4 regions of the Bradyrhizobium sp. BR 1433 genome follow, and region 1 is predicted to be linked to each of the others. Evidence: riboswitches for the same ligand, from Rfam matches in the RefSeq annotation. Region 1 holds a riboswitch; each other region holds the start of a gene.
What was found. A riboswitch is a leader RNA that binds a small molecule or an ion and turns the genes downstream of it on or off. The one in region 1 is predicted to bind cobalamin.

Region 1 (4,711 bases):
AACCACGCCTGCGTCAATTGGATGCTCACAACCGAAAAGGCTCGCGCAAAATGGCGTGCGCCGTCCAAGCCCTTCAGCCAGATCAAGTCAATTTCAACGACCCAAAACCTCAGTGTCGAGGCCTTAGTCAGCTTCTCGAAAGCTGACCTTCCTAGCATCGGACTTGGTCTGTAGATGCCCTTGCCGCCCACGCCTGAGCTTGGTCACGAACCTAGGGTAGGCGCTAGGCCGATCGGAACGATGCCTTGTCGCTTATGAGAGCAAGGAGAGCCCTATGGATTCCAATCGGATAAACGGTGCCCTCTCGCGCGGGTCCCAAACTTGGGACGTCAGCACACGGGAGAATTATGAATTATTTAGCCAGACTGTGAATCAAGTCAGGTCATCGTCCGCCGCGCCTGTATCGGCAAAGACTCCGATTTGGAGTTCGAGTGCTCCGTACGGGAACTTCTCACGCAATGGATACTCCTGGAACAACGACATATGGGGCGCTGGCGCTGGGCCTCAGACGATTTCGGTGTATGAAGCCAACCGGTGGGGCGTGTGGTCGAACCAGCCTAATTCGAAAGGCATCAAGAGCTATCCGCACGAGTCATTCAATATCGGCAAACCGCTCAGTTCAATCAACACTCTAAGCTCGAGCTTCAACCAGGTTGTTCCTGCTGGTGGCGCTTGGGACGTCGCCTACGATATCTGGGACAGCTCAAAACAGCAGGAGATTATGCTCTGGACAAACTACACCGGAAACCCAGACGGCAGCGGCAACGTAAAGCCGATTTCATATCACTATGACTCTTCCGGGGCGGCGATCCCGGCTTATCGCAATATCCATGCAGGCGGGGCGACTTGGAACGTGTTTGAAGGCTTCAATGGTCACAAAGTCATCTCACTCCTGTGCACTTCGAAGACCAACAGCGGGACAGTGGACATCAAGAGTATCCTGCAGTGGATCAAGTCGACGGGCTATTTCGGCGACATAAACGTCGGTAGCGTGCAATACGGCGTCGAGATCACCTCCTCTCCCGGGGGGATGAATTTCAATTTCAACAACTGGACCGTGACCTCGAAGTGAATATCTGCCTCCTGGGACGTGAGATCTGAAGGGCACCAGCCGCAAACGGCTCGAACGCCATTTCGTGGAACATAAGCCTGCGCGGATGCTCTGCCTCATGGTCGACAGCGTCTCCGAGCACTTCGACCCGAATTTCTAGTTCCGCTCGGAATAAGCTGCTCCGGCTGTCACACTGAAGAGCGAGAGGGCCGCCGGCGCCGGTAGCCACTCCATCACGGCCTCCGACATCGGCAGGATAGGGCCCTTTCTTCACGGCCGCTGAGTTTGAGGCCATCGGCTGCGCGGCTGCGCGATGGTCATTGGCCAGCGTCCGCGTTGGGTTGCCAGCAAGGCGCAATCAGACGTTATTCCGCCATTTCGCGGATGACAACGCGCACATGGTTGTCGAAAGCATCCAGATGGGCGCAGAATTCTACGCAATCATTGAGTTGCCACTACAAGTCACTCTATTCTCGTCCGTACAGAGCATCATTCCCTTCGGGATGCCGCAGCGACCATAATTTCTGAGGGTTGACGCAGTCCCTCCCTTGCAGGTAATCGAAACCGTTGAGGTTCTCCAGATCCCGATTGACCTGGAGCTAAGAGGGAAGCCGGTGCGCAGGTTCTTCGGAACGATGCAATGCCGGCGCTGCCCCCGCAACTGTAAGCGGCGAGCCATCGTCCATTTCAGCCACTGAAGCGCGAGCTTCGGGAAGGCCGGACGATAGCTAGGACCCGCGAGCCAGGAGACCTGCCTCGGCATCATAAACGTCCACGGGCGGGGTGTCCCGGTGGTGCGGTTGCGACCCGCTCGCCCCTCAACGCGCCTTGCGGAGTCCAGACGTGTCACTACGGCCTTTGCCCCCAACTTTGGGGTTAAGCCAATGTCCTCTATCTCCTCACTTGCGGTCGCAACTCTTGGTACGCCGCGCATCGGTCCACGCCGCGAGCTCAAGCTTGCGCTCGAAAGCTTCTGGTCCGGCACATCGGACGAGAAGGCATTGATCGAAGCCGGGATCGGATTGCGTACCGCCAACTGGGCGCGGCAGAAAAAGCTCGGTGTATCGGTAATTCCGTCGAACGATTTCTCGTTCTACGACCAGGTGCTCGACACCTCGGTGATGGTTGGCGCGATCCCCGCTATCTATGGCTGGACCAGCGGCCCAATACCGCTTGCGACCTATTTTGCGATGGCGCGCGGCAGCCAGGGTGATGTCCAAGACAACTCGCACGATGCGCCCCGCGGCAACGCCCATCATAGCCAAAGCCTGCCGGCGCAAGAAATGACCAAGTGGTTCGACACCAACTACCACTATATGGTTCCGGAACTCGCGAAGGATCAGCAATTCCGCCTCGTCTCGCGCAAGCCGATCGAGGAATATGAGGAAGCCAAGGCGCTGGGCTACCAGACCCGACCCGTGCTGGTCGGTCCGGTCACCTTCCTCAAGCTCGCCAAGAGCAAGGATGCCGGCTTCGAGCCGCTGTCGCTGCTGGACCGGCTGCTGCCGGTCTATGTCGAGGTGCTGCGGGAGCTTGCCAGCCGCGGCGCGGAATGGGTGCAAATCGATGAGCCTTGTCTGGTGCTGGATCTCGACGAGGCGGCTCATGACGCGCTGCGGCGTGCCTACGCCGAAATCGCCAGGGCAGTGCCGAAGATCAAGATCATGCTGGCGAGCTATTTCGGCGGCCTCGGCCAGAACCGCGACACGGCGTTCGCGCTTCCTGTGACGGGACTGCATTTCGACCTGGTGCGCGCGCCCGAGCAGCTCGACGACCTCGCCCGCCTGCCCGCCGACCGCGTCGTCTCGCTCGGTGTGCTCGACGGCCGCAATATCTGGCGTGCGGATCTGAGCAGAATCCTCGACCGGCTTGAGCCAGTCGTCGCAAAGCTCGGCAACGACCGTGTGCAGATCGCACCCTCCTGCTCGCTGCTGCATGTGCCGATCGATCTCGCCCTGGAAGCCAAGCTCGACGCCGAGGTGAAGAGCTGGCTGGCCTTCTCCGTGCAAAAGATCGAGGAGCTGGCTGCGCTCAGCACGGTATTTGCAAGCGGACGCAGGTCGATCACAAAGGACTTGGAGGCATCCGACGCCGCCGCGCTAGCGCGCAAGACCTCGCCGCGCATTCACGACGCGAAGGTGGCAAGCCGTATCGCCGGGATCGACGAGGCAATGCGCCGGCGCGCCAGTCGGTTCGAGGAGCGAGCCGAGATGCAGCACGCGCGCTTCAACCTGCCAGCTTTCCCCACGACGACGATCGGCTCTTTCCCGCAGACCCAGGAAATCAGGAAAGCGCGCGCCTCGCATGCCAAGGGAGACCTGAGCGATACCGCCTACAAGACTTTCCTGCAGAACCAGACGGCACGCACCGTGCGCTGGCAGGAAAGCATCGGTCTCGACGTGCTCGTCCATGGCGAGTTCGAGCGCAACGACATGGTGCAGTACTTCGGTGAACAGCTCTTAGGATTCGTCTTCACCGAGAACGCCTGGGTGCAGTCCTACGGCTCGCGCTATGTCAGGCCGCCGATCCTGTTCGGTGACGTGTCACGCCCGAAGCCGATGACGGTCGAATGGTGGCAGTATTCGCAGTCGCTCACCACAAAGCCGGTGAAGGCGATGCTGACCGGCCCGGTCACCATCCTGAACTGGTCGTTCGTCCGCGACGACATTCCGCGCAGCCAAGCCTGCCGCCAGATCGCGCTCGCGATCCGCGACGAGGTCATCGACCTGGAAGGCGCCGGCGCTGGCATGATCCAGATCGACGAGGCAGCCTTGCGCGAAGGCCTGCCGCTACGGCGCTCAGAGTGGGCAACCTATCTCGACTGGGCGGTAGAATGCTTCCGCATCTGCTCGTCCGGCGTCGGGGACGAGACCCAGATCCACACCCATATGTGCTACTCGGAATTCAACGACATCATCGACGCGATCGGCACGATGGATGCGGACGTGATCTCGATCGAGACATCGCGATCGAAGATGGAGCTGCTGGACGCATTCCGGAACTACCGCTATCCGAACGAGATCGGACCCGGCGTCTACGACATCCACTCGCCGCGTGTGCCTGAGGTGACCGACATGACCGGGCTGCTCAAGCTGGCGCGGCAGCGCCTGTCCGACGACCAGCTCTGGGTCAACCCGGATTGCGGCCTGAAAACCCGTAAATGGGATGAGGTCCGGCCGGCGCTCGTCAATATGGTTGCGGCCGCGCGCGAGCTGCGGGCAGCAGGCTGATGCCAGGGAGGCTGCCGATGCAATTCTGGATCAAATGCAACCGCTACGGCAAAGCGGAACCCGACTATGTCAACGTCTCGCTCGTTAGCGGCATGTCGCGCGAGCGCGACAAGACGATCCTCGAATTCGTCGGCGCTCAAACCATCGAGGTGAACGAAACGCCAGAAGAGATTCTGGCGCTTCACCTCGGTACGTCTGCCGGACAACGCATCTGACTCGCAAGGTTGGAGCATGGTCGTCTGAGGCTGATTCGATTTGTTATTCCCGAATTAGGTGAGTTCTGATTCAAGGTGCTGACCGGGTTGGAGGCCCAGCATCCCGTGGGGCACGCCTATTCGCTCCATTTCCACGAGAGGGGCGTTTTGCACGCGCCAAGCCAGTGCGGTGGTCCTTCGCGCCGCATGCGTGATCCTCGAACAGCTGACGCCAA
Region 2 (4,711 bases), 4.8 Mb from region 1:
CGCTCCTTCGGAAAGTTCTACGGACTTGCCGGCCTGCGGCTCGGCTTCGCTGTCGGCAGCGAGGCGGACATCGCCGCGCTTGCCGCGATGGCGGGCCCTTGGCCGGTTTCGGGCGCCGCGATTGCGATCGGACGGCGCGCGTTGCTCGATCGCGACTGGGCAACGGCGACGGCCGCGCGGCTCGCGGACGACTGCGTCAGGCTCGATGCAATGGCGCGATCGCAGGGATGGACGCTGGTCGGCGGCACACCGCTGTTCCGGCTCTACGAGACCGGCGATGCGTTGGCCGCGCAGGAGAAGCTTGCCCGTGCACAGATCTGGTCGCGGGTTTTCCAGCAGAAACCGGGATGGCTGCGCCTCGGCTTACTGGGCAGTGAGAGCGAATGGTCTCGCCTTTCCGCCGTGCTGTCGCGCTGATTGCGACGGCGCTGCGCTCCCTCTCCCCGTTCTTACGGGGAGAGGGCTGGGGTGAGGGGCCGTATCCGCGTATTCGGCGACAGCTGCGGTTGCGGAGACTCCCCCTCACCCGGAACGCATCTAACGATGCGTTCCGACCTCTCCCGCACGCGGGGCGAGGTGAGAAGGAATCATCTCGCTTTAACGCGCCAGCGCGAGCAGGCCTTCGACATCGAGATGGGTCTCGATGTGTTCGGCAAGTGCGTCGAGCGCGCTCTCGACCTTGGCGCCGTAGGGCTGATCGGCCGCCGCGATGTCGAGTTGCGCGAGGAAAGCCTTGCGAAATTCGTCCGAGGCGAACAGCCCGTGCAGATAGCTGCCGTGAACGCGCCGATCTGCGGAAACCGCGCCCTCAGCCGTACCATCAAGCAACGCAAAAGGCCGCGCGCGATCCGGGCCGTCGGTGCGGCCGATATGGATTTCGTAAGCGCTGATCGGCTGGCTGGTCGCGGCATGCACCGCGCTGACGCGTGTCAGTGTCTTCTGTTCGGTCATCGTGGTCGTGACATCGAGCAGCCCGAGCCCGCGTGTTTCGCCGGCAGGACCTTCGATCCCATCGGGATCGGCGACGCTGTGTCCAAGCATCTGGTAGCCGCCGCACAGGCCGAGGACATGGCCGCCGCGGCGATGATGCGCGAGGAGATCGATGTCCCAGCCCTGCGCGCGCAGGAAGGCGAGATCGCCGCGGGTCGATTTCGAGCCGGGCATGATGACGAGCTTCGCATCACCCGGGATGGCTTCGCCTGGACGCACCATCACGAGATCGACGCCGGGCTCGAGCTTCAGCGGATCGAGGTCGTCGAAATTCGCGATCCGCGACAGCGCAAGGAACGCGATCTTGCACTGGCCGGGCTTGCGCGCCTCGCCGAGCCCGAGCGCATCTTCGGCCGGAAGTTCGCCGGCGCGGACGAACCAGGGCAGCACGCCAAAGCCGCGCCAGGCGGTGCGCTCTTCGATCAAGCGGTAGCCGTCCTCGAACAACGTCGGATCGCCGCGGAACTTGTTGATGACAAAGCCCTGGATCATCGCCGCATCATCAGGGTCGATCACCGTCTTGATGCCGACCAGCTGCGCGATCACGCCGCCGCGGTCGATGTCGCCGACCAGCACCACGGGCACGTCGGCTTTGCGCGCAAAACCCATATTGGCGATATCGGACTTGCGTAAGTTGACCTCGGCGGGGCTGCCGGCGCCCTCGACCAGCACCAGATCGGCGCGCTGCTTCAGGCGCGCAAAACTCTCCAGCACCGCGCCCATCAATGATGGTTTCATGCCGGCATATTCGCGCGCGCGTGCGGTCGCGATCCGGTTGCCGTGCACGATGATCTGGGCGCCGACATCGGTCTCGGGCTTGAGCAGCACCGGGTTCATGTCGGTGTGCGGCTCGACGCCGGCGGCGAGCGCCTGCAACGCCTGAGCGCGGCCGATCTCGCCGCCGTCGACGGTCACCGCCGCGTTGTTCGACATGTTCTGCGGCTTGAACGGTAGTACGCGCAGGCCGCGTCGTCGGGCGGCACGCGCAAGGCCGGCGACGATGAGCGATTTGCCCACGTCCGAGCCGGCTCCCTGGATCATCAATGCGCGCGCCATGGTGATGTCTGTCAGAACTCGACGCCCGGCTGGGCCTTGATGCCGGAGCGGAACGGATGCTTCACCAGCGTCATCTCGGTGACGAGGTCGGCAATCTCGATCAGCTCCTCCTTGGCATTGCGCCCGGTGAGCACGACATGGGTCATCGGCGGCTTCGACGTGGTCAGGAAGTCGACGACATCTGATATCGCGAGGTAATCGTAGCGTAGCGCGATGTTGATCTCGTCGAGCACGACCATGCGCAGGCTTGGGTCTGCGATCAGCTGCCTGGCCTTTTCCCAGCCGGCTTGCGCTGCCGCGATGTCGCGGGCGCGATCCTGCGTCTCCCAGGTAAAGCCTTCGCCCATGGCGTGAAATTGACAGAGATCGCCGAAATGCCCGGTGAGCAGGCGGCGCTCGCCGGTATCCCAGGCGCCCTTGATGAACTGCACCACGGCGCAGGGAAAGCCGTGAGCCACACAGCGCACGATCATGCCGAACGCGGAGGACGATTTTCCTTTGCCGGCGCCGGTATGAACGATGATCAGGCCCTTTTCACCGCTCTTGGTCGCCATGATGCGGTCGCGGGCGGCCTTCTTTTTCGCCATCTTGTCCGCGTGGCGCGCATCCGGCGAAAGATCGGTGCCGACGGCGCCGTCTTCAGCGTCCTTTCCATCAGAAGTCATCACATTCCTTCGGCTTGACAAGTGCGAGGCTTGGACGAATGGTGGTCCTGCGTTGGTTCCTGTCCTACGACAGGCGAAGAGGGAATGCGATAGGGCTCCGCTAAATCGGGCCCGAAGCGCAGCCGCCCCCGCGACCGTCACCGGAGAGATGCCCAAGCCACTGATTCCATACGGAGTCGGGAAGGTGGGCATCGAAGGGTAAAACCTGCTCCGCAAGCCGGGAGACCTGCCAACGCAGCATGTTGTGAAACCGGCGGACGGGGTGTTCCGCGACGGGGAACGAACCTGTCCAAAATCGGTTCGTGTGCCTCATCGCTTCCCGCTGTCAATCCAGGAAGGGCGATGAGCGTTACACTTCATGTCTGCATCACCTGCCGCGCCGGCCAGACGCCGGCGGAAGGTGAGCTCGCGCCCGGTGCACGCCTGCATGCCGCGCTTGTCGAGGCGGGCGTGCCCGATGACGTCGATCTGGTTCCCGTCGCATGCCTGTCGGCCTGCAGCCAGGGTTGCTCGGTCGCGCTCAGCGCGCCGGGGCGGTGGTCCTATGTCTACGGCCGGCTGTCCGAAGCCAATGCCGCGGATGTGATCGCCGGTGCCTCCGCATATGCGGCGGCGCCCGACGGCATCGTGCCGTGGCGCAGCCGTCCGGAAATCTTCCGCAAGCAATCGCTCGCCCGCATTCCACCTCTTCCCGTCGTGCCGGAGGCCGCAGAATGACCACGCTCGCCAAAATTCCGGTCACCGTCGTGACCGGCTTTCTCGGCTCCGGCAAGACGACGTTGATCCAGCATCTGATCCGCAATGCCAACGGCAAGAAGCTCGCGGTGCTGGTCAACGAATTCGGCAGCGAAGGCGTCGACGGCGACATCCTGAAGTCGTGCGCCGACGCCAATTGTCCGGCCGAGAACATCGTCGAACTCGCCAATGGCTGCATCTGCTGCACCGTCGCCGATGATTTCATCCCGGCGATGGAGCAGTTGCTGGCGCGGAACGTGAAGCCCGATCACATCGTGATCGAAACTTCCGGGCTCGCCCTGCCGAAGCCGCTGCTGAAAGCGTTCGACTGGCCGGAGATCCGTTCGCGGATCACGGTCGACGGCGTGATCGCGCTCGCCGACGCCGAGGCCGTCGCCGCCGGCCGTTTTGCGCCTGATCCGGCCGCGGTGGATGCGCAGCGTGCGGCGGACGGCAATCTCGACCACGAGACGCCGCTGTCGGAAGTGTTCGAGGACCAGATCGCCTGTGCCGATATCGTGCTGCTGACCAAGGCGGATCTCGCCGGGGCGGAGGGGATCAAGGCAGCGAAAGCGGTGATCGCGGCCGAGATGCCGCGCGAGGTGCCGATGTTGCCTGTCGTCGACGGCACGATCGACGCGCGCGTGATCCTCGGGCTCGGGGCGGCGGCGGAAAGCGATCTCGCGGCGCGGCCGTCGCATCACGATGGCGAGGAGGAACACGAGCACGACGATTTCAATTCCGTCGTGATCGATCTTCCGGAAGTTTCGGATGTCGACGCGCTGGTCGCCTCGATCAAGGGGCTGGCGCGCGAGCAGAACGTGCTGCGCGCCAAGGGCTACATCGCGGTCGAAGGCAAGGCGATGCGGCTGCTGGTGCAATCGGTCGGCGAGCGGGTGCGGCATCAGTTCGACATGCCCTGGGGCGCCCGGGCGCGGCAGTCGAAGCTCGTCGTGATCGGCGAACATGCCGATATCGATGAAGCCGCGATCAGGGCACGGCTTGGTGTCTGATGCACGTCGTCTTCCGCGAGAGCCGCGGCCTTGAAGAGACCGCGACGCCAAGGGACCTCGGCCAGGATCCGGCCGATCTCGTGGTGTTGTCGTTTTCCGACAGCGATCTTGCTGCCTTCGCGGCCGGCTGGCGGCGCGGCCGCGCCGCATTGCCGTCGCTGCGGCTCGCCAATCTCGCGGAGCTGCGCCATCCGCTGTCGGTCGATACCTACATCGAACGGACGCTCTCGCACGCGCGCGGCATTCTGGTGC
Region 3 (4,711 bases), 740 kb from region 1:
CCGGTGATCGCGACGACAAGACAGACACCTGATATCCACAGCACCACATCCCGCCACAGCGGGCCGTCCTTGCGCAACACGGTCGGATAGATCCAGTGCGGGATCGAGCCGAGCCAATTCCATATGCGCTCGCAACGCGTGGTGTCGAGCGCGATCTCGCCGCTGCGCGATGAGACGTAGAGCTCGGTGCCATCAGCGTCACCGAGGCCGATCAGATGGAGCGGCCGCAACGGATCGAAGCGCGCCGTGACCGACCATTGGTCGCGCGTGATCGTTTCGATCAAGCGAGGCTGCACGGCATGCGGATGATGAGCGGCAATGGCCAGCGCCTGGTCCGGCGTGATCCGGTCGATCACGCTGCCGTCGGTCGCCGAAATGGTGATCGCCCCTTCCTTCCAGCCGGTCACCCGATAGACGGGCGTGTCATCCATCATCGAAAGCCGCAGATCACGCGGATAACGCTCCACGCCCGCGATCGCCATCGCGCGATCGGGTGTGACCCGCACCTTGCTCCAGGGAATGACAGGAAGCGCGGCGAGGCGCTCGCTGTCGGTAAGGCGCGGAAAGGCCACGTACATCATGACAAGGCCGGAGATGAACCACATCGCGAACAGGAGACACGTCGCAATGCCGATCCAGCGATGGACGATATAGAGCCACCGCCGCCCGCGCCGGATCAGAGCGTTGCGCATGGTCAGAACTTCACGTTGACGGACAATTCGGCGGTACGCGGCATGCCTAGCAGCCACTGCCCGGTGCCGTTCGAGGTCACCGCGTAAGCCTTGTCGAACAGGTTGTAGACGCGGAACGCGACCGTGGTGCGGTCATCCGGCTTCCACCTGACGCCGCCATTGACCACATTGTAGCCCGGACGCAGCTGGGTGTTGGCAAGATCGGAGTACATCGCACCGACGATCTGCACGCCGCCATAGACCGACCAGTTGGGCGCGAAATCGCAGGTCAGCCAGACATTCGAGACCTGCTGCGGCACGTTGACCGGGACATTGCCGTTGAAGCTGACGATCTTGCCGCCGACCACCTGGCTGTTGTTGTCGTATCTGGCGCGCAGCAGTGCAAGATTGGCGTCGACGCGCCAGCCGTCGCTCAGCGCGAGCCCGATCGATCCTTCGACCCCGCGCGATGATTGCTGGCCGATCTGCAATGCCAGGCCGCCGGTGGGATTGCCGGGATCGGGAATCGTCAGCCCGGTCTTGACGATCTCGTAAGCGGCCAGCGTCCACTCGCCGCGGCCGCCCCAGAACGACTGCTTGACCCCGATCTCGGTCTGCTTGCCGGTCGCGAGCTGGAACGTCTTCTGCGAAGTCGACAGCGAGATCAGATTGCTGACTGGATCGACGCCGACCGCGTACTGGCCATAGAACGCGAGGTTCTTGATCGGCTCGTACACCAGCCCGGCGCGCCAGCTGGTGCCCGACAGCGTGGTTTCAAAGCTGTTTGCCGGCGTCTTGTAGTCGGTGCGATCGACCTCGGGGCGGTCATACCTGACCCCGGTCACGAGTGACAACTGATCGGTCAGCGAGAGCCGATCCTCGGCGAACAGCGCGTATTGATTGACGATCGCGTTGAAGCCCGGCGTGGTCGCCGTCGTCGTGGCGAAGAACGATCCGGGATCGAACACATAAGGATTGACCGACGACGCGCCGCCATAGGGCGAGTTGTTGGTATGGGTGAAGTCGATCCGGTTGACGTCGAACCCGGCGACGACCTGGTTCGCAAGGCCGAACACGTGACCGCTGAAGGTCGCATCCATCCGGTTGCCGAGTTGCTTCTGGTCGTGAAAGATCTCGATATAGCTCGTGCGATCGATCAGCTGGCTCTTCGGATTCCAGGTGTAGTTTTCGATGTCGCGCCAGTGCCGCTCGCTGGTCAGGTAATACAGCGTGTTGTTGACCTTGATGCCGTCGGCGACATCCCACTCGGTCTTGAACCGGGTCCAGCTGTCCTGATATCGGATCGCACTGTCCAATGCGTTGTAGTTCTTGAAGCGCAGCGCATCGTGGATCGCGCCGTTGATCAGCGGCGTGCCGAAATAGCGCGACGGGCTGCGATCGCCGTAATCTTCCGAGAGCGTGAAGGCGAGATTGTCCGACGCCTGCACCCGCACGGCAGCGGAGACCACCGCGTTCGAGGTCTTGTCGCGATCGACCCAGCCGTCCGACATGTTGCCGGTGGCGTTGATGCGGTACGACACATTGGGATTGATCGGACCGGTGCTGTCCACCGAGAGCCGCCGCGTCATGTTGCTGTCGAGCGAAACCTCGGCCTCGTTATAGGGCGTGCTCTGCGGCTTCTTCGGAATCACGTTGATGACGCCGCCGATCGCGCCTTCGCCGTACAGCACCGAGGCCGGGCCGCGCAGCACTTCGATGCGTTGCGTCGACCAGGTGTCGTAGGGGAACGTCAGCGTGCCGGAGCCGATATAGAAGCGCGTGCCGTCATACAGCGTCATCACCGAGTTGCTGCCGGCAAAGCCGCGGGTGCTGAACGACAGGCCGCCATTGCCGGGTGCCGGCGTTGCGATGAAGCCAGCCGCGTCCTGGGTGACGGCATCGAGCACATTATGCTGGCCGCGTTCAGCGATGGTCTGCGCCGTGATGATCTCGACGCTGGCCGGCGTCTGCAGCGGCGTCAGATTGAGACGACTGCCGGTGCCGCCCTGCGTGGTGGCATTGAGCGTCGGCGATGCCGATCCCCGTACGCCCGACGCTGCGACGCGCGGCGTGTTGCCGGTTGTTGCGATCGTCGCGGGCCTCGGCCGCGCCGCGGCGGCCACGGCACGGCTTCGCGCCGCGGGCTTCGGCCTTGCCACAGCGGAAGGCGCGACCTCAATCGGATCGAGCCTGGTTGGTGGCGGCGTTTGTGCCGAGCCTTCGGCCGGCAACAGCAGCGATGACAGGGAGCAGAGAAGACCGAGGCGCCATTTGCGCGCAACGGGAGAGGACGGAGACATGAAAGGACTCGCGGTAACGTGGCACGTCACCGCGAACGCGGATGGCGCATTGCCGAAAAGGCAGTGCTCCGATCCCACCAGGACGCCCCCGCCCGATGTGCTCGCGTGTGACCACGACTGACGGCAGGTCTCCTGGCTCACGGGTCATCGCCTGTCGACGCCTTCCCGGGCCGATGGCCCAGTGGCAAATTGACGAAAGGCTCGCCGTTTACAGTTGCGGGGACAGCTGCGGCATTGGGGTTACCCTCGCACCGCATTCCCTTTTGATCCCCGAAGGGAACCGTCGGCAAAAACGATAGGTGGTGCCGGCAAGGCTGTCAATTCGATGCGATTGTCGCACACATGCTTTGCGAGATGCTGCTGCGGCGATGACACAGCGACGTCGAGGGCTGACGCCCAAAGGCAACCCGTCATCCTGAGGAGCGCGGCACGCGCGTCTCGAAGGATGCACGGCCCGGCTGGCGGCCAATTCATCCTTCGAGACGCCGCTTCGCGGCTCCTCAGGATGACGGGAAACGTAGGTTCGCGTCACTGAGCCTCGACGCATCCCTGCATCACCTCATCAATCTCCGCGCGCGACAGCGCACCCATCTCGGCGATGAACACGATGCGCGTGCGCGGCACGCCGGGCGACGGGACGCCGCCCGCAGCCAAGGTCGCGCGGCCGCCGGCGAGTTGAAGCACGGTCAGCCGCCCGGGCTGCTCCACCGTCTCGAACAATCCCTTCGCCCGCGCCAGCTTCGGCGCCAGTCTGCCGATCGCCTGCTGCAAGCGCGGCAGCACGACGGGCCGCTCCGAGGTCCAGCTCAGCGTGTCGAAGCGATCGGACGACGGCCGTCGCGGCGCGGTCTCGCGCGGCGCCGACACATGATCGAGGTCCGCTGGGAACAGCAGCGCGGCCGGCACCTCGCCATGCAAGGCATCAACCACCACGGCCGCCGGACGCGCCGCGCGCACGGCGTCGCGGATCGCGGCGCAGGTGGCGGCGTCAGTCAGATCGACCTTGCTCAGCGCCACCACGTCCGCCGCCCGGAGCTGCGAGCGCAGCAGCGCATCGTTCAGCTTCGCCGCAGGCTGCGTCGCGTCGACCACGCACAGCACGGTCTCCAGCGGCGCCTCCTTCCAGATCACGGGATCCATCAGGTTGCGCACGATGTCGGCGGGATCGGCGATCCCGCTGGTCTCGATCACGATGAATTCGGGACGCGGATCACGCCGCAGCAACGTGGCGAGCGTGCGCAGCAGGTCGCCCTCCAGCGTGCAGCAGATGCAGCCATTGCTCAGGCTGACCACGCCGTCGCTGGCGCCGGCGATCAGCTCGGCGTCGATATTGATCGCACCGAAATCGTTGACCACGGCGGCGATGCGCCGCCCTTGCGCATGCGCCAGCAGATGGTTGACGACCGTGGTCTTGCCCGCCCCGAGGAAGCCCGCGACCAGCAGGATCGGGACCGGCACCTCAGCCCCCCGTGATAGGCCGGCGCACCGGCCGGCCGGGACGCGCCGCGACATCGAGCACACCGTCGCTGATCAGCGGCTGGCCGCTGACCACGAGATGCCGCACGCCCTCCGCCGGACGATTCATCGCCGAGAAGGTCGCGCGATCGCTCAGCGTCTCGTAGTCGAACACCACAACATCGGCGTCGGCGCCGACCTGCAGCCGGCCCTTGGCCCGCATCGCCGGCGTGCTCGCCGACAGGATCTCGGCCGGGATCAGCGCGCATTTGCGGATGCCCTCGA
Region 4 (4,711 bases), 1.1 Mb from region 1:
GTTTCGCGCCTTCTCCGCGGCCCAGGATTGCCAGGCATCACGCGAGAAGCGGCTGAGGCCGATAATCTGGTCCGGATCGGCCAGCGACAGCACGAGCTGGTCGCTGCAGACATTCATCGAGACGATGCGCGGTCCGGCGGCGGACGCGGCACCGGCAGAGATAAGCCACAGCAGTATCGCGACCACCGCTCCAAGATGAAGCGAAGCGAGATGGCGGCCACACTGAAAGTGCGCCCCCTCTCCCGCTTGCGGGGGAGGGTTGGGGTGGGGGTTTCGCAGCGAGTTCATATCGTGGAGAGAGCCCCCACCCGCTGCGCTCTTCGAGCGCAGCGACCTCCCCCGCAAGCGGGAGAGGTGAACTGAGCTCGTGGTGAGGACGTGGCCACATCAGACGTCCGCCCACGGCACGATGACGGCCTCGCGCTGAAATTCGGCACGATAGGCGCTGACCCGGAACACGCTGGCGAGGACCGCTTCCGACAACGCTTCAGCAGGCGCGCCCTGCGCGGCCAGCCGTCCCTCCGACAGCACCAGAACATGATCGGCGAAGCGCGCGGCGAGTCCCAGGTCATGCGTCACCACGATCACCAGCACACCGGCATCGGCGACGTTGCGCAGCTTCTGCATCACGTCGATCTGGTGGCGTGGATCGAGCGAGGCGGTCGGCTCGTCGGCGAGAATCACCGGCGCCTCCACCGCGAGCACCCGGGCCAGCGCGACGCGGCTGCGCTCGCCGCCGGAGAGTTCGGTGACGCGGCGATCGCTGAATTCAGTGACGTCGACCGCCTGCATCGCGCGCAGCACCGCCTCCATATCCGTCTGCGACATCCGCGCCGGATCGGTCGCGCCGTGCGGATAGCGGCCGAGCGCGACGATATCGCGTGCCGGCAGCGGCCAGTGCACCATGTGCCCCTGCGGCAGATAGGCGAATCGTTTCGCGCGCTCGCGCAGCGGCAGCGACGCCAGCACATCGCCGCCGATCCGGATCTCGCCGCCCGACGGAATCAGCCCGGCCAGCGCGCGCAGCAGTGTGGTCTTGCCGGCGCCGTTCGGCCCGACCAGCGCGACCAGATGGCCCGACGGCAGCGACAGCGAGACATCGTGCAGCACCTTGCGGCTGCCGAGCGAGGCATTGAGAGCGACGGCGGAGAGCAGCGTCATGCCACGCCTCCGCCGAGCGCGCGGCGCTCGCGCATGATCAGATAGAGAAAGAACGGCACGCCGATGATCGAGGTCAGCACGCCGACCTTGATGTCCGAGGTTGAAGGAATGATGCGCACCGCGATGTCGGCGGCGAGCAGCAGCGCCGAGCCGGTGAGGGCACTCGGCACCAAGAGCCGCGCCGGATCGTGACCGATCACGGGACGCATCAGATGCGGCGCAACGAGGCCGATGAAACCGATCGTGCCGGTGACCGCGACCGCGCCGCCTACGCCGAGCGCCACGCCCGTGATCACGAAAAGCCGCAACCGCCCGACGTCGACGCCAAGGCTCTGCGCCGCCTCCTCGCCGAGTGTCAGCGCGCGGAAGGCGCTCGCCTGGCTGAGCAGGATGGCGGCGCCTGCGATGATGAAGGGGAGCGCCAGCGCCACGTGCTGGAAGCTGCGGTCCTCCAACGAGCCGAGCAGCCAGAACGCGATCTCCAGCACCACGAACGGATTGCTCGAGAGATTCATCACCAGCGCGGTTGCCGCCCCCGCAAAGCTCGAGATCGCGAGCCCGGCGAGGATCAGGATCAACAGCCCGGCATTGCGGCCGGCGATCGCAAGCAGCGCGAACACCGAGCCGAAGGCGGCGATGATCGCGACCACCGGCAGCGTGTAGGAGCGCACATCGGCGAGGCCCAGCGCGATCACCAGCACCGCGCCGAACGCGGCCGATTGCGGCGCGCCGAACAGCGACGGCGAGGCCAGCGGATTGCGCAGCAGCCCTTGCAGCGCCGCACCGGACAGCCCGAGAATGCCGCCGATCGCAAATGCCAGGATGGTGCGCGGCAGGCGGATCTCGCGCACGATCACCTGCGCCACATCGCTGCCGCCGCCGAACAGCGCCTCGATCACCGCGAGCGGCGACAGCCGCACCGGCCCGACGCCGAGCGAGAGCACGCACAGCAGGACCACGAGCGCGAGCAGCGCCGCGGTGGCGCCCCACCGGCGCCGCGCCGCGACCTCGGCCGCCAAGGCAAAATCCTGCACGCTCATCGGATCCATGCTCTTACAGCGATCGTCGTGGCAGACAAGCGACACTCGACAAAAACCGTGGCCGCACGGCCATTGCCCGACTTCCGCCGGATTGACTTTGCTACCCGGCCGAACCCTAGATGAACATGACGGTTCTTTCATGAGATGAAAAGGGAATGCGGTACGGGGAAACTTCCCCAACGCCGCGGCTGCCCCCGCAACTGTATGCGGTGAATCCTTCGTCACAGGCCACTGGGAATCTCGGTCCTGGGAAGGCGACGAAGGGTAACGACCCGCGAGCCAGGAGACCTGCCGTCAGCCGTGGTCACACGCGATGCTGCCGGTCGGGGAGTACAGGCATGAGCTTCACCTGATGCCGTGAGCACGATGGTGAGACTGGTTCGCGGTGACGTGCCACTGACGTTGCCGAGGCCTTGCTTATGTTCTCCTTCCCTTTCCATCGGCGGCGCCGCGCGCTTCTGCTCGCGTCGACGATGATCGCGCCGGCGACGATGCTCGCGCCGGCATTCCTTGTCTCCGCAGCGCGGGCGCAGCAGGCACCCGCTCCCGATCAGCTGCCGGCGATCGAAGTCACCAAGCCGGGCGACCAGAACGTCACGCGCGCCAGGCCGGCCGCTGACGAAGCGCCGGCGCCGCGACGCCCGGCGCCGGGCACCTCGCAAGGCAACAATACAGGCAGCGGAGCCGGATCGGGCACGACAGGGACCGGCGTGGCCACCGGAACGGGCGGCACCGGCGGCCGCCAGCTCGCCGGCATTGTCGGCTCCTCCTCGGCCGTGATCACCGCCGACGACATCGCGCATTCGCCGGTGCAGTCGTTGCCCGAGATCCTCGCGCAGGTGCCGGGCGTGCAACTGCAAACGCCCTATGGCGGACCGAACGGCGCCAAGACGTCGGTCGACCTGCGCGGCTTCGGCGCATTCGCGACCGACAATACCCTTTTCCTGCTCAACGGCCGCCGCCTCAACGACGTCGACAAGGCCGGCTTCGACCTCACCACGATTCCGCTCGATTCGATCGAGCGCATCGAGATCACGCGCGGCAACAGCGGCGCAGTGCTCTACGGCGACAACGCGGTGGGCGGCGTCGTCAACATCATCACCAAGACCGGCGTCGGCTGCCCGCCGACAGCGATGCGCGCCGAGGCCGGATTTGGCTCGTTCAACACCCGCATGGCCGCGGTGTCCGCGGCGCTCAATTCCGGACCGTGGTCCACCTCGTTCTACGGCAACGGCATCAAGTCCGACGGCTACCGCGTCAACAATGCGCTCGACCAGCGCAACGCCGTCGGCAACATCAACTACACCACGCTGGATCTCACCGCCTTCCTGACCGTCACGGGCAGCGACCAAAAGCTCGGCCTGCCCGGCGGACGGCTGATCGATCCGTCGATCGGTGTCAACGAGTTGCTCACCGACCGCCGCGGCGCCGCGACGCCTTTCGACTATGCCAACCAGCAGACCGCCAGCGTCACCGCCGGCTTCACCAGGACGCTGATGAACGGCGTCGACCTCATCGTCGACGGTGGCTGGCGGCAGCGCGAGACGCAAAGCGGCTTCTTCGGCACGGTGCCGACCATCAGCTTCGCCTCGACCTACAATGACGCCGCGCTGCAGACCTGGTCGCTCACGCCGCGGCTCAGCGTCAAGAACGTGATGCTGGGCATGCCGTCGACAATCCTGACCGGCATCGACTATTACGATTCGACCTTCCGCGAGGCGCGCGGCGCCTATCAGGGCGTCGACCCGTTCCATATCTACAATATCGAGCAGCAGTCCGTGGCCGGCTATTGGCAACATACGCTGGGCCTGTTGCCGACGACCGACTTCGCCTACGGCGCGCGCGTGCAGAACACCAGCATCTCGGCGCGCGATCGCTACGACCCGAATGCGCCATTCGCATTCGACACCCAGGCGGCACCGCTCGACAGCAACGAGACGCAATACGCGCTGCATGTCGGCATCGAGCATCGCCTGACCGACACTTTCTCGGTGTTCGGCCGCGCGGCACGCGCATTCCGCACGCCCGATGTCGACGAACGCGTCGCGTCGGGTCCGTCATTCGACCCGCTGACCTTCGCCCCGATCCCGCAGACCTTCCAGCTCAAGACCCAGACCTCGCAGGATGTTCGAGGGCGGCTTTCGCGTCAGGACCAACCGCTTCCAGGTCCAGACCAGCGTCTATCTGATGGATCTCGAGAACGAGATCCATTTCAACCCGGTGCTGTTCTTCAACACCAACCTCGACCCCACCCGCCGCTATGGCTCGGAGACCAGTGCCTCGCTCAAGGTCAGCGACAGCGTCACCCTGCGCGGCGGCATGGCGATCACCCGTGCGGTGTTCCGCGAAGGCATCTGGGCCGGCAACGACGTGCCGCTGGTGTCGCGCTACACCGGCAATCTCGGCGTCACCTGGAATATCTGGCAGAACTATCTGGTGTTCGACGCCACGGTGCGGGCCTGGAGTTCGCGCATCATGGACAACGACCAGGCCAACACCCAGAGCCGGAT

Region 2: linked by a shared signal. The riboswitch ahead of ACSKB9_RS39430 (DUF1636 family protein) and the one ahead of metE (5-methyltetrahydropteroyltriglutamate--homocysteine S-methyltransferase) in region 1 are both predicted to bind cobalamin.
Region 3: linked by a shared signal. The riboswitch ahead of ACSKB9_RS20320 (TonB-dependent receptor) and the one ahead of metE (5-methyltetrahydropteroyltriglutamate--homocysteine S-methyltransferase) in region 1 are both predicted to bind cobalamin.
Region 4: linked by a shared signal. The riboswitch ahead of ACSKB9_RS21990 (TonB-dependent receptor) and the one ahead of metE (5-methyltetrahydropteroyltriglutamate--homocysteine S-methyltransferase) in region 1 are both predicted to bind cobalamin.

What each region holds. Positions count from the first base shown of each region.
Region 1 is NZ_JBPUGG010000001.1:3,417,863-3,422,573, forward strand. It holds gene ACSKB9_RS16775 (hypothetical protein) at 1-86, opposite strand, end outside; gene ACSKB9_RS16780 (glycosyl hydrolase) at 275-1,072, shown strand; cobalamin riboswitch at 1,605-1,824, shown strand; gene metE (5-methyltetrahydropteroyltriglutamate--homocysteine S-methyltransferase) at 1,936-4,281, shown strand; gene ACSKB9_RS16790 (hypothetical protein) at 4,299-4,496, shown strand.
Region 2 is NZ_JBPUGG010000001.1:8,220,809-8,225,519, forward strand. It holds partial or broken gene cobD (threonine-phosphate decarboxylase CobD) at 1-417, shown strand, start outside; gene ACSKB9_RS39420 (cobyric acid synthase) at 598-2,046, opposite strand; gene cobO (cob(I)yrinic acid a,c-diamide adenosyltransferase) at 2,058-2,711, opposite strand; cobalamin riboswitch at 2,748-2,959, shown strand; gene ACSKB9_RS39430 (DUF1636 family protein) at 3,054-3,428, shown strand; gene cobW (cobalamin biosynthesis protein CobW) at 3,425-4,459, shown strand; partial or broken gene cobN (cobaltochelatase subunit CobN) at 4,459-4,711, shown strand, end outside.
Region 3 is NZ_JBPUGG010000001.1:4,161,357-4,166,067, forward strand. It holds gene ACSKB9_RS20315 (PepSY domain-containing protein) at 1-692, opposite strand, end outside; gene ACSKB9_RS20320 (TonB-dependent receptor) at 695-2,971, opposite strand; cobalamin riboswitch at 3,077-3,271, opposite strand; gene ACSKB9_RS20325 (CobW family GTP-binding protein) at 3,500-4,429, opposite strand; gene ACSKB9_RS20330 (amidohydrolase family protein) at 4,431-4,711, opposite strand, start outside.
Region 4 is NZ_JBPUGG010000001.1:4,511,836-4,516,546, forward strand. It holds gene ACSKB9_RS21975 (ABC transporter substrate-binding protein) at 1-117, opposite strand, end outside; gene ACSKB9_RS21980 (ABC transporter ATP-binding protein) at 388-1,161, opposite strand; gene ACSKB9_RS21985 (FecCD family ABC transporter permease) at 1,158-2,201, opposite strand; cobalamin riboswitch at 2,314-2,511, shown strand; partial or broken gene ACSKB9_RS21990 (TonB-dependent receptor) at 2,621-4,711, shown strand, end outside.